Regions from separate parts of the Streptomyces sp. NPDC006798 genome, predicted to be linked through region 2. Evidence: riboswitches for the same ligand, from Rfam matches in the RefSeq annotation. Region 2 holds a riboswitch; each other region holds the start of a gene.
The links. Region 2 has a riboswitch for cobalamin ahead of ABZ714_RS06845 (ABC transporter substrate-binding protein). Riboswitches for the same ligand answer to the same signal wherever they lie in the genome.
Positions count from the first base shown of each region.

Region 1: another riboswitch for cobalamin. It lies ahead of metE (5-methyltetrahydropteroyltriglutamate--homocysteine S-methyltransferase); the one in region 2 lies ahead of ABZ714_RS06845 (ABC transporter substrate-binding protein).
Region 3: another riboswitch for cobalamin. It lies ahead of ABZ714_RS32535 (DUF4430 domain-containing protein); the one in region 2 lies ahead of ABZ714_RS06845 (ABC transporter substrate-binding protein).

Region 1 is NZ_JBEYIS010000003.1:116,522-119,786, reverse strand. It holds gene ABZ714_RS02865 (carbon-nitrogen hydrolase family protein) at 1-806, shown strand, start outside; cobalamin riboswitch at 945-1,097, shown strand; gene metE (5-methyltetrahydropteroyltriglutamate--homocysteine S-methyltransferase) at 1,280-3,265, shown strand, end outside.
Region 2 is NZ_JBEYIS010000007.1:125,937-129,201, reverse strand. It holds gene ABZ714_RS06850 (iron ABC transporter permease) at 1-794, opposite strand, end outside; gene ABZ714_RS06845 (ABC transporter substrate-binding protein) at 791-1,810, opposite strand; cobalamin riboswitch at 1,861-2,009, opposite strand; gene ABZ714_RS06840 (M67 family metallopeptidase) at 2,015-2,437, opposite strand; gene ABZ714_RS06835 (amino acid permease) at 2,667-3,265, opposite strand, start outside.
Region 3 is NZ_JBEYIS010000079.1:4,764-8,028, reverse strand. It holds gene ABZ714_RS32545 (trypsin-like peptidase domain-containing protein) at 1-612, opposite strand, end outside; gene ABZ714_RS32540 (CU044_2847 family protein) at 609-998, opposite strand; cobalamin riboswitch at 1,221-1,363, shown strand; gene ABZ714_RS32535 (DUF4430 domain-containing protein) at 1,486-1,977, shown strand; gene dhaK (dihydroxyacetone kinase subunit DhaK) at 2,225-3,211, shown strand.

The DNA of each region.
Region 1 (3,265 bases), on a different contig from region 2:
GGGTGTTCGGCCTCGCGGGGTGGCGGGACGCCGAGGCCCGACGCTGGTACGCCCGGCTGCTGGAGCAGAGCCCGGTTCTCGACCCCGGGGGCGACGACGCCCTCGCCCCGGTCCGGGCCGCGGCCCGGGAGCACGGGGTGACGGTGGTCCTCGGCCTCAACGAGCGGGCCGCGCCCGCCTCCGGCTCCCTCTACAACTCCCTGCTGACGATCGGCCCGGACGGCGGCACCCTCAATGTGCACCGCAAGCTGACGCCCACCCACACCGAGCGGATCGTCTGGGCGCCCGGGGACGGGGCGGGGCTGCGGGTCGTCGACACCCCGGCGGGCCGGGTGGGGTCGCTGGTCTGCTGGGAGCACTTCCATCCGCTGGCCCGGCACTCCCTGCACGCACAGCACGAGGAGATCCATGTCGCGGCCTGGCCCGACATGCCGGAGAGCCATGTGATCGCGGCCCGCTCGTACGCGCTGGAGGGCCGCTGCTTCGTGGTCTCGGCCGGACTCGTGCTCTCCACCGACGACGTCCCCGCCGATCTGCTCCCCGCCTACCGGGCCGGGGTCGGCCCGGACGCGCCCGAGGACGGTCTGCTCTTCACCGGGGGTTCGAGCGTCGCGGGCCCGGACGGCTCCTGGGTGATGGCACCGGTCTACGGCGAGGCGCGGCTGCTCACGGCGACCCTGGACACCGCCGGGCGGTACGGGGAGACCCTGGACCTCGATGTCGCGGGCCACTACGGCCGCCCCGACGTCTTCTCCCTCTCCGTCGACCGGACCCGGCGCGACAGCGGGGTCGACTTCACGGACTGAGGGCGCCCGGGCCCCGGGTCGTAGGGATCACGAGGAGGGGTGAGGTCCGGCAGCCGGACCTCACCTGACAGTGCGCCCGGCGGCACCGTAAGCTGACCGGCGCAGCTGGTTCGCCCCGTCAGCCGGACGGGAGCGTCGTAAGAGGGAACCCGGTGGGAATCCGGGACTGCCCCGCAGCGGTGAGCGGGAACGACCGCCGTCATACGCACTGGGCCCGGCCGGGTCTGGGAAGCGACGGCCAGTAGGTGTCCGCCGGAGGTCCGGTGGATGTGCCCGCGAGTCCGAAGACCTGCCCGTTGCCCGCACGCGGACGATTCCGCGCGCGGACATCCCGGTGACCTCGTGGGCGGGTCGGCGTACGGACCAGCGGTGATCCGCGCCTCACGGCGCGTCGGCAGCGCCGGTACGTCACTCCTTCGCACCCTCGTCCCGTCGCCGGGATCTCAGGGATTCATCTCGTGAAGGAGATCTCCGTGACATCGAAGTCCGCAGCCGCGGCGGCCCGGGCCACCGTGTACGGCTACCCCCGGCAGGGGCGGAACCGGGAGCTGAAGAAGGCGGTCGAGGGCTACTGGAAGGGCCGGACCACCGCCGACGCCCTCCGTGCCACCGCCGCCGAACTGCGCGCCGCCAACTGGCGCGAACTCGCCGAAGCCGGTATCGACGAGGTCCCCACCGGTGACTTCTCGTACTACGACCACGTTCTCGACACCACCGTGATGGTGGGCGCGATCCCGGCCCGGCACCGTACCGCCTTCGCGGACGACCCGCTCGACGGCTACTTCGCCATGGCCCGCGGCACCCAGGACGTGGCGCCGCTGGAGATGACCAAGTGGTTCGACACCAACTACCACTATCTGGTGCCGGAGCTGGGACCCGACACGGTGTTCGCCGCCGACTCCGGCCGGCAGGTCGCGGAGCTGACCGAGGCACTGGCCCTCGGTCTGACGGCCCGCCCGGTGCTGGTCGGCCCGGTGACCTATCTGCTGCTCGCCAAGCCCGCGCCGGGGGTGGCCGGGAACTTCGATCCGCTGACCCTGCTGGACCGGCTGCTCCCCGTCTACGCGGAGGTCCTGGCCGACCTCAGGGCGGCGGGCGCCGACTGGGTGCAGCTGGACGAGCCCGCCCTCGTCCAGGACCGCACCCCGGCCGAACTCAACGCCGTCGCCCGCGCCTACCGCGACCTCGGCGCCCTGACGGACCGTCCGAAACTGCTGGTCGCCTCCTACTTCGACCGGCTCGGCCGGGCCCTGCCCGTACTCGCGGCGTCGCCGGTCGAAGGGCTCGCCCTCGACTTCACCGAGCACGCGGGCGCCCAGTTGGGCGAGCTGGCCGCCGTCGGCGGACTGCCCGGGAAGCGCCTGGTCGCCGGTGTGGTCAACGGCCGCAATATCTGGATCAACGATCTGGCGAAGTCGCTGGCCACCCTGGGCACCCTGCTCGGCCTGGCCGACCGGGTCGACGTCGCCGCCTCCTCGTCCCTGCTGCACGTCCCGCTGGACGCGGCCCTCGAACGCGATATCGACCCGCAGGTCCTGCGCTGGCTCGCGTTCGCCCGGCAGAAGACGGCCGAGATCGTCACCCTCGCCAAGGGCCTGAGCCGGGGCACCGACACCATCGCGGGCGAGCTGGCGGCGAACCGGGCCGCGCTGGCCTCCCGCGCGAACTCCCCCATCACCCGCGACCCGGCCGTCCGCGCCCGTACCGCGGCGGTGACCGAGGCGGACACCCGCCGCTCCCGGCCCTACGGCGAACGGACCGTCGCCCAGCGCACCCGGCTCGGCCTGCCGCCACTGCCGACCACCACCATCGGCTCCTTCCCGCAGACGGACGAACTGCGGACGGCCCGTGCCGATCTGCGCGCCGGACGGCTCGACACCGCGGCCTACGAGGTACGGATCAAGGCCGAGATCGCCGAGGTCGTCGCCTTCCAGGAGAAGACCGGTATCGACGTACTGGTCCACGGCGAACCCGAACGCAACGACATGGTCCAGTACTTCGCCGAACAGCTCACCGGCTATCTCGCCACCCGGCACGGCTGGGTCCAGTCCTACGGCACCCGCTACGTCCGCCCGCCGGTCCTCGCCGGGGACATCTCCCGCCCGGCACCGATGACCGTCCGCTGGACCTCCTACGCGCAGTCCCTCACCGACCGCCCCGTCAAGGGCATGCTCACCGGCCCCGTCACCATGCTGGCCTGGTCCTTCGTCCGCGACGACCAGCCCCTCGCGGACACCGCCCGCCAGGTCGCCCTCGCCCTGCGCGACGAGGTGGACGACCTGGAGGCGGCCGGAACCGCCGTCATCCAGGTCGACGAACCCGCCCTCCGCGAAACCCTCCCCCTGCGCTCCGCCGACCACGCCGACTACCTGGCCTGGGCGACGCAGGCGTTCCGCCTGTCGACGTCCGGCGCAGCGCCGGGCACCCAGATCCACACCCATATGTGCTACGCCGAGTTC
Region 2 (3,265 bases):
CTGCCGAGCCCGCCGAGCGACCAGTACAGCGCCTCGCGGAAGTGCTCGGGGCGGGACGAGGCGACCAGGACGAGGGTGGTCAGCGCCGTAAAGACATAGCTGATGGTGACCCCGGCGAGGACCAGCCGGGTCCCGGTCATCGAGCCGCCGTGCCGGGCCAGTCCGTAGACCAGGACGAGGGCCGCGAAGGCACCGAGGAAGGCACCGGCGGGCAGGGCGACGGCGGTGGTCGCGCCGATGCCGAGGACCAGGACGACGACCGCCCCGGTGGACGCCCCGGAGGAGATCCCGAGCAGGAAGGGGTCGGCGAGCCGGTTGCGGACCAGGGCCTGGAGGACCGCGCCGACGACGCCGAGCCCGGCGCCGACGACGATGCCGAGCAGCACCCGCGGCAGCCGGACGTCCAGCACGATCGTGCGGAACGGGCCGGGCTCGGCGCCCGGCAGCAGCGCCGCGACGACCTCACCGGTCGGGATGCGTACGGAACCGAGGCCGAGGGCCGCGAGGACGGCGGCGGCCAGGGCCGCCAGCAGCCCGGCCGTGACGGCCCCGAACCGCAGCCGGGAGGGCGTGCCGGGGGTGCCCGGCGCGGTCCGTGCGGCGGCGGTCCCGGCGGGGGCTCCGGCGACCGCCGCGGCGCCCGTACGGAACGCCATCCGGCGCCCCGGCTCGTCACCGGCCTCCTCGGTACCCCCGGGCCTCCCGGCGTCCTTCGCAACGGCCCCGCCGGGCCCGGGACCGGTGCCGGGCCCGGGGCCCGGCACCGCCCGCCGGCCGTCCGTCGGGGTCGTCATCGGGTGAGCTGGGGGGCCAGCTTGGCGATCGCGTCCGGGGCGCGGACGCCCACGACCGCGTCCGAGAGCGGCAGTACGGCGAACTTCTTGTTCCTGATCGCCGGGACGTCCTTCAGCGCCGGGTCCTCCAGCAGCCGCCGCTTCTTCTGTTCGAGGCTGGTGGCGCCGTAGTCGTAGATCACGATCACCTCGGGCTTACGGGCCACGACCTGCTCCCAGGTCGCGTCGCCGAAGCTCTTGGGGATGTCGGCGAAGACGTTCCGGCCGCCCGCGCGGGCGATCAGCTCATTGCCGATGCCCTTGCCGCCGACGGTGAACGCGGTCTTGTCGCCGCTGTCGTAGACGAACACGGGCACCGGCTCGGAACTGCTCTTCTTCAGTCCCGCCTCGGTCTTCGCGACCGTCGCCCGGGAGGCGGCGATCCACTTCTCGGCCCGGTCGCGGACGCCGAAGGTCCGGCCGATCTCCTCGATCTCCCGGTAGACGTCGTCGAGGCTGGTCCGCTTCTCGGTGCAGTACTCCAGGTTGAGCCGGGAGTCGATACCGGACTTCTTCAGCTCGTCGCGGGTCCGGCCGTCCTTGGCCTCGAAGGCGCTGGCGTAGCCGCCGTAGACGAAGTCCGGGTCGGCGGCGAGGAGCTTCTCCTTGGAGGGGTACTCCTTCGCCAGTACCGGCACCGACTTGTACGCCGCCGCGTAGCGGGGCAGTACCTGGTCGTCCAGATAGGCGGTACCGACCAGGGACTTCTCCAGGCCCAGCTCCAGCATGATCTCGGTGACGTGCTGGTTCATGGTGACGGCCCGCTTCGGGGGCGCCTTGTAGGTGGTCTTCACACCGCAGTTGTCGACGGTGTAGGGGAATCCGGCGGCCGCGGCCCCCGGCTTGTCCGAGCCGGAACCGGAACCGGAGTCCGAACCGCCGCAGGCGGTCAGGACGATCGGGAGCAGTGCGGCGGCCGTACCGGCTATGAGGGTACGGCGACGGGCGGGACGGCGCCCCGACGCGGGTCGGGACATGTTTCGGGACATGCTGGCGGCCTCCTCCGGGGATTTCCGCGTCCCCTGGGTGGTGGAAGAGGGCGATGGGTCAGTTCCTGGCTGACAGCCGTGGCCAGGCACCCGAGGGCACGTGTCAACGACCGGTAAACAGTGGCGGGACCGCGCCGGATTCGCACCGGCTTCCTGGGTCCCACCGCCCCGTATGGAATTGAAGCTGCCGGGTCAGTATGCCCCGACGACCCGGACCTCTTCTTCCGTGATCTCTCCGTCGACGATCCGGAAGGACCGGAACTGGAACGGTCCGGCCGCGTCGGTGTCCGCCGTGGAGACCAGGACGTAGTGCGCGCCGGGCTCGTTGGCGTAGGTGATGTCGGTCCGGGAGGGGTACGCCTCGGTCGCGGTGTGCGAGTGGTAGACGATCACCGGCTCCTCGTCGTTGTCGTCCATCTCGCGGTAGAGCTTCAGCAGATCACCGGAGTCGAACTCGTAGAACGTGGGCGAGCGGGCCGCGTTGAGCATCGGGATGAATCGTTCCGGCCGGTCGCTGCCCTCGGGGCCCGCGACCACGCCGCACGCCTCGTCGGGGTGGTCGGCCCTGGCATGCGCGACGATCCGGTCGTAGAGGTCCTGGGTCAGGGTCAGCATGCGGATCAGGATAAGCGGGGGTCGTCCGGACGGCGGAAGGGCCGGTCCGTACCGTGCCGGGGTACGGACCGGCCCGTCTCGCGATTCGGACAGCCGGGCGGGGAGGCAGGCAGTTCCCCGCCCGCTGCCGTTCGGGGGCCCTGCCCTCGGAGGGCCGGGCGGCCGGTGACCGGTGCGGTCGGGCGGCCGGTGGAGCGGCGCGGTCGGCTCGGATGACCGGCGCTCGCGGTCAGCGCTTGGCGAAGGCCGCGCCCTCCGGGTTCTTGGACCGCAGGACGAGATACGAGACCAGCAGGACCAGGGCCCAGACCGGGGCCACGTACAACGAGATCCGGGCGTCCTTGTCGATCCCCATCAGCACGATCACCAGCCCGATGAAGGCCAGGGCGAACCAGCTGGTCCACGGGGCGCCGGGGGCCTTGAAGGAGGACTCGGCGACCTCGCCGCGGGCGACCTTGGCCCGGTAGCGGATATGGCTGACCAGGATCATGATCCAGGCCCACATACCGGAGATGGTGGCGAAGGAGACGATCTTGTGGAAGGCGTCGCCGGGCCACTGGTAGTTGATCCAGACGCCGATCAGCATCAGCCCGGCGGAGAAGGTGGTGCCGATCAGCGGGGTGCCGTGCTTGGTCAGCCGGGTGAAGACCTTGGGCCCCTGGCTGTTGAGCGCCAGGTCGCGGAGCATCCGGCCGGTGGAGTACATCCCGGAGTTGCAGGACGACAGGGCCGCGGTGAGCACCACGAAGTTGACGATGCCCGCACCGATCTGGAGGCCCATCTGGTCGAACGCGGCCACGAACGGCGAGACGCCCGGCTTGAAGTTGG
Region 3 (3,265 bases), on a different contig from region 2:
GACCACGCCGGAGAGCCGGTCGTCCCAGACGGGGCCGCCGCTGAAGCCGCGCGACACGGGGTAGCCCCGGCCGTCGAGATCGGCCTGTACCCAGCCGTCGGCCTGCCGTCCCCGGAGCACTCCGGCGTGCCAGACACCGCCGGGCCGGCCGGCCGGGATCCCGAAGGCCCGGACCCGGTGCCCCCAGACCTCGCCGGGGTCCACGAGCCGTACCGGGCGGGCGGCGGGCAGGGGGGCGTCGAGCCGCAGTACGGCGATATCGCCGGGCGCGGCGGCTGCGGCGGGGCTGCCGCCGGGTGCCCGGGGTGCCGTCCACTGCTCCACTCCGGCCGTCGTCGACGGCGCCTCGCCGTCACGCCGCGCGGCGGGTACGAGGGGGAGGTCGACCCGGATCCGGGCGGTGGGCGGCGGGGCCGCGTCCCCGGCCGTGCCGAGCGCCGCGTCGACCACATGCGCGCAGGTCAGGGCGATGGTGTCGGAGACCAGGAAGGCCACGCCGACGGTCTGTCCCCGGCTGTCGCGGACCCGGAGGACGGCCGCGTCCGGGGCGGGCGGGCCCGGCTCGGGCGCGGCCGTGCTCCGGGGGCCCGACGGTGGCTGCGGCCCCGTCATCCCGCGGTGTCCGCCCCCGGTGCGCCGGGCTGCGGATTGCGCCAGGTCAGGGTGACCTTGAAGTTGGCCTGGCCGGTCGTCCGGGAGATCACCACATCCGCCTCGGCCGACAGGGAGAGCCCGAACTCGATCCCGATCTCGTCGGGTCGCCGGGCCATGTCGCGGAATCCGTCGACGAAGTTCTCCGCGACCGGCCGGATCCCGGCCAGCATTTCATCGAGCGACCTGGTCGCCCTGGCCACGACCTGTCCGGGACGGGCGACCTGGACCAGCCCTTCCCCGGCCTCCTCGATCTGGACCCGGACGACACCGGCCGGGTCCGGCGGAGCGGAGCCCGTACCGTCGTCGCCCGGCCCGGATACGGGCAACTCGACCAGATACACCATGCTTCCCCCTGCGTGAATCCGCGATGCCGGAGGTCCGCACCCTACCGATCCGCCGGTTCGCCGGTGCCGGAACCTTCGAACTTCCATCTGCGTACCGGAATCCGACGATCGGTGAACGGACGGGGTGCCTGGGGTGCGGACCCGGTGAGGGCGATGCGGGGCAGGGCCGCGTCCGGCTGTCAACACCCCTTGGCCGGGCGGCCCTTGGAACCGTACGATGCGTCTGCCCGAGCGCCTTCGGGCCATAACTGAATGGCTGTGCGAACGGGGGAAGCCGGTGGAATTCCGGCACTGACCTGCAACCGTGCGCGGCGCCCGGTGGCGCCGCCAGAGTCGGAGCGCCCGCCGCACGGCAGGTCCGCTTCCACTGCCACGGTCTGCGGTGCGACAGCCCTCCCGGCCCCGGATCCTCCTGCCCACGGCGGGACGGAGCGGTACGCCCGAACGGGTTCGTACCGTCGGCCCGGTCCGGCCAGAAAGGCCCGCCATGTCCCTCGGTACGACGCGCCGCGCCACGATCGCCACCGCCGCCCTGAGCCTCGCGTTCACCGCCCTCGCCACCGCCCCGGCGACGGCCCACGGCACCCCGCACACCAACGCCCCGATCAGGGTCGGACTCACCGTCCAGGGCCCGGACGGACCCCTGTTCCAGGGCAAGGTCAGAACCAGGGGCCATGACGTCACCACCGCCAGTGGGGGTACCCACCAGTGCGACGGCACCAATGGCGGCGCCCACGCCTCCAAGGTGCCCACCCCCACCGCCGCTCTGGACGACGCGGCCCGTAAGCACGGCTTCACCTGGGACGGCACCTGGTACGCCTCGTTCGACGACTTCTTCGTCGACACCATCAAGAACGTCAGCGGCGGCACGTCCGCGTACTGGAGCATCGCCGTCAACGGGACTCCCACCCCCGTCGGTGGCTGCCAGTTCAAGCTGAACCCGGGCGACCAGGTCTCCTTCACCTGGACGTCCTTCTGACCGGTCCGGCGTTCGCGCCCCCGGGGACCGGCCGTATCCGGTCCCCGGACGGGCCGCCGCGCCGTCCGGCCCCGGGTCAGGGGGGCCGGACGGCACGGCGGCCCGGTGGCGGTCCTCCGCGAAAGGACGCTCCCGACTGATACTGGTTCGGATGTCCGCCCCCGGGAGCCCGGGGAGCGACCGACCGAGCCGCCCGGCCCGATCACGGGGCGCCGCCCGCCAGCCCGCCGAGGAGAGACCGTTGCGCATGTTGATCAACGTCCCCGAGACCGTCGTCGCCGATGCCCTGCGGGGGATGGCCGCCGCCCATCCCGAGCTGACCGTGGACGTGGAGAACCGGGTGATCGTCCGGCGGGACTCGCCGGTGGCCGGGAAGGTGGCGCTGGTGTCCGGCGGCGGGTCCGGGCACGAGCCGCTGCACGGGGGGTTCGTGGGGCCCGGGATGCTCTCCGCCGCCTGCCCCGGGGAGGTCTTCACCAGCCCCGTACCCGATCAGATGGTCCGGGCGGCGGCGGCCGTGGACAGCGGGGAAGGGGTGCTGTTCGTCGTCAAGAACTACACGGGCGACGTCCTCAACTTCGAGATGGCCGCCGAACTGGCCGAGGACGAGGGCGTACGGCTGGCGAAGGTGCTGGTCGACGACGATGTGGCGGTGACGGACAGTCTCTACACGGCGGGGCGGCGGGGTACCGGCGCGACCCTCTTCGTGGAGAAGATCGCGGGCGCCGCCGCCGAGGAGGGCGCGCCGCTGGAGCGGGTGGCGGCGATCGCGCGGCGGGTGAACGAGGTGTCGCGGAGTTTCGGGGTGGCGCTCGGCGCCGTGACGACCCCGGCGAAGGGCAGCCCGACGTTCGAGCTGCCCTCGGGGGAGCTGGAGCTGGGGATCGGTATCCACGGCGAGCCGGGGCGGGAGCGGCGGGCCATGATGACCTCCCGGGAGATCGCCGACTTCACGGTGGACGCCCTGGTCACCGACCGGCGGCCGAGCGGTCCCGTACTGCTGCTGGTGAACGGGATGGGCGCCACTCCGCTGCTGGAGCTGTACGGCTTCAACGCGGAGGTGCACCGGGCGCTCGGGGAGCGGGGTGTGCCCGTGGCCCGTACCCTCGTCGGAAACTATGTGACGTCCCTCGACATGGCGGGCTGCTCGGTGACGCTGTGCCAGGCGGACGAGGAACTGGTACGGCTCTGGGACGCGCCGGTACGGACCCCGGCGCTCCGCTGGGGCGGCTGAGGAGCACCCCCGGCCGGCCGGGGCCGGTTCCGCGCACCGTACGAACGACCGACG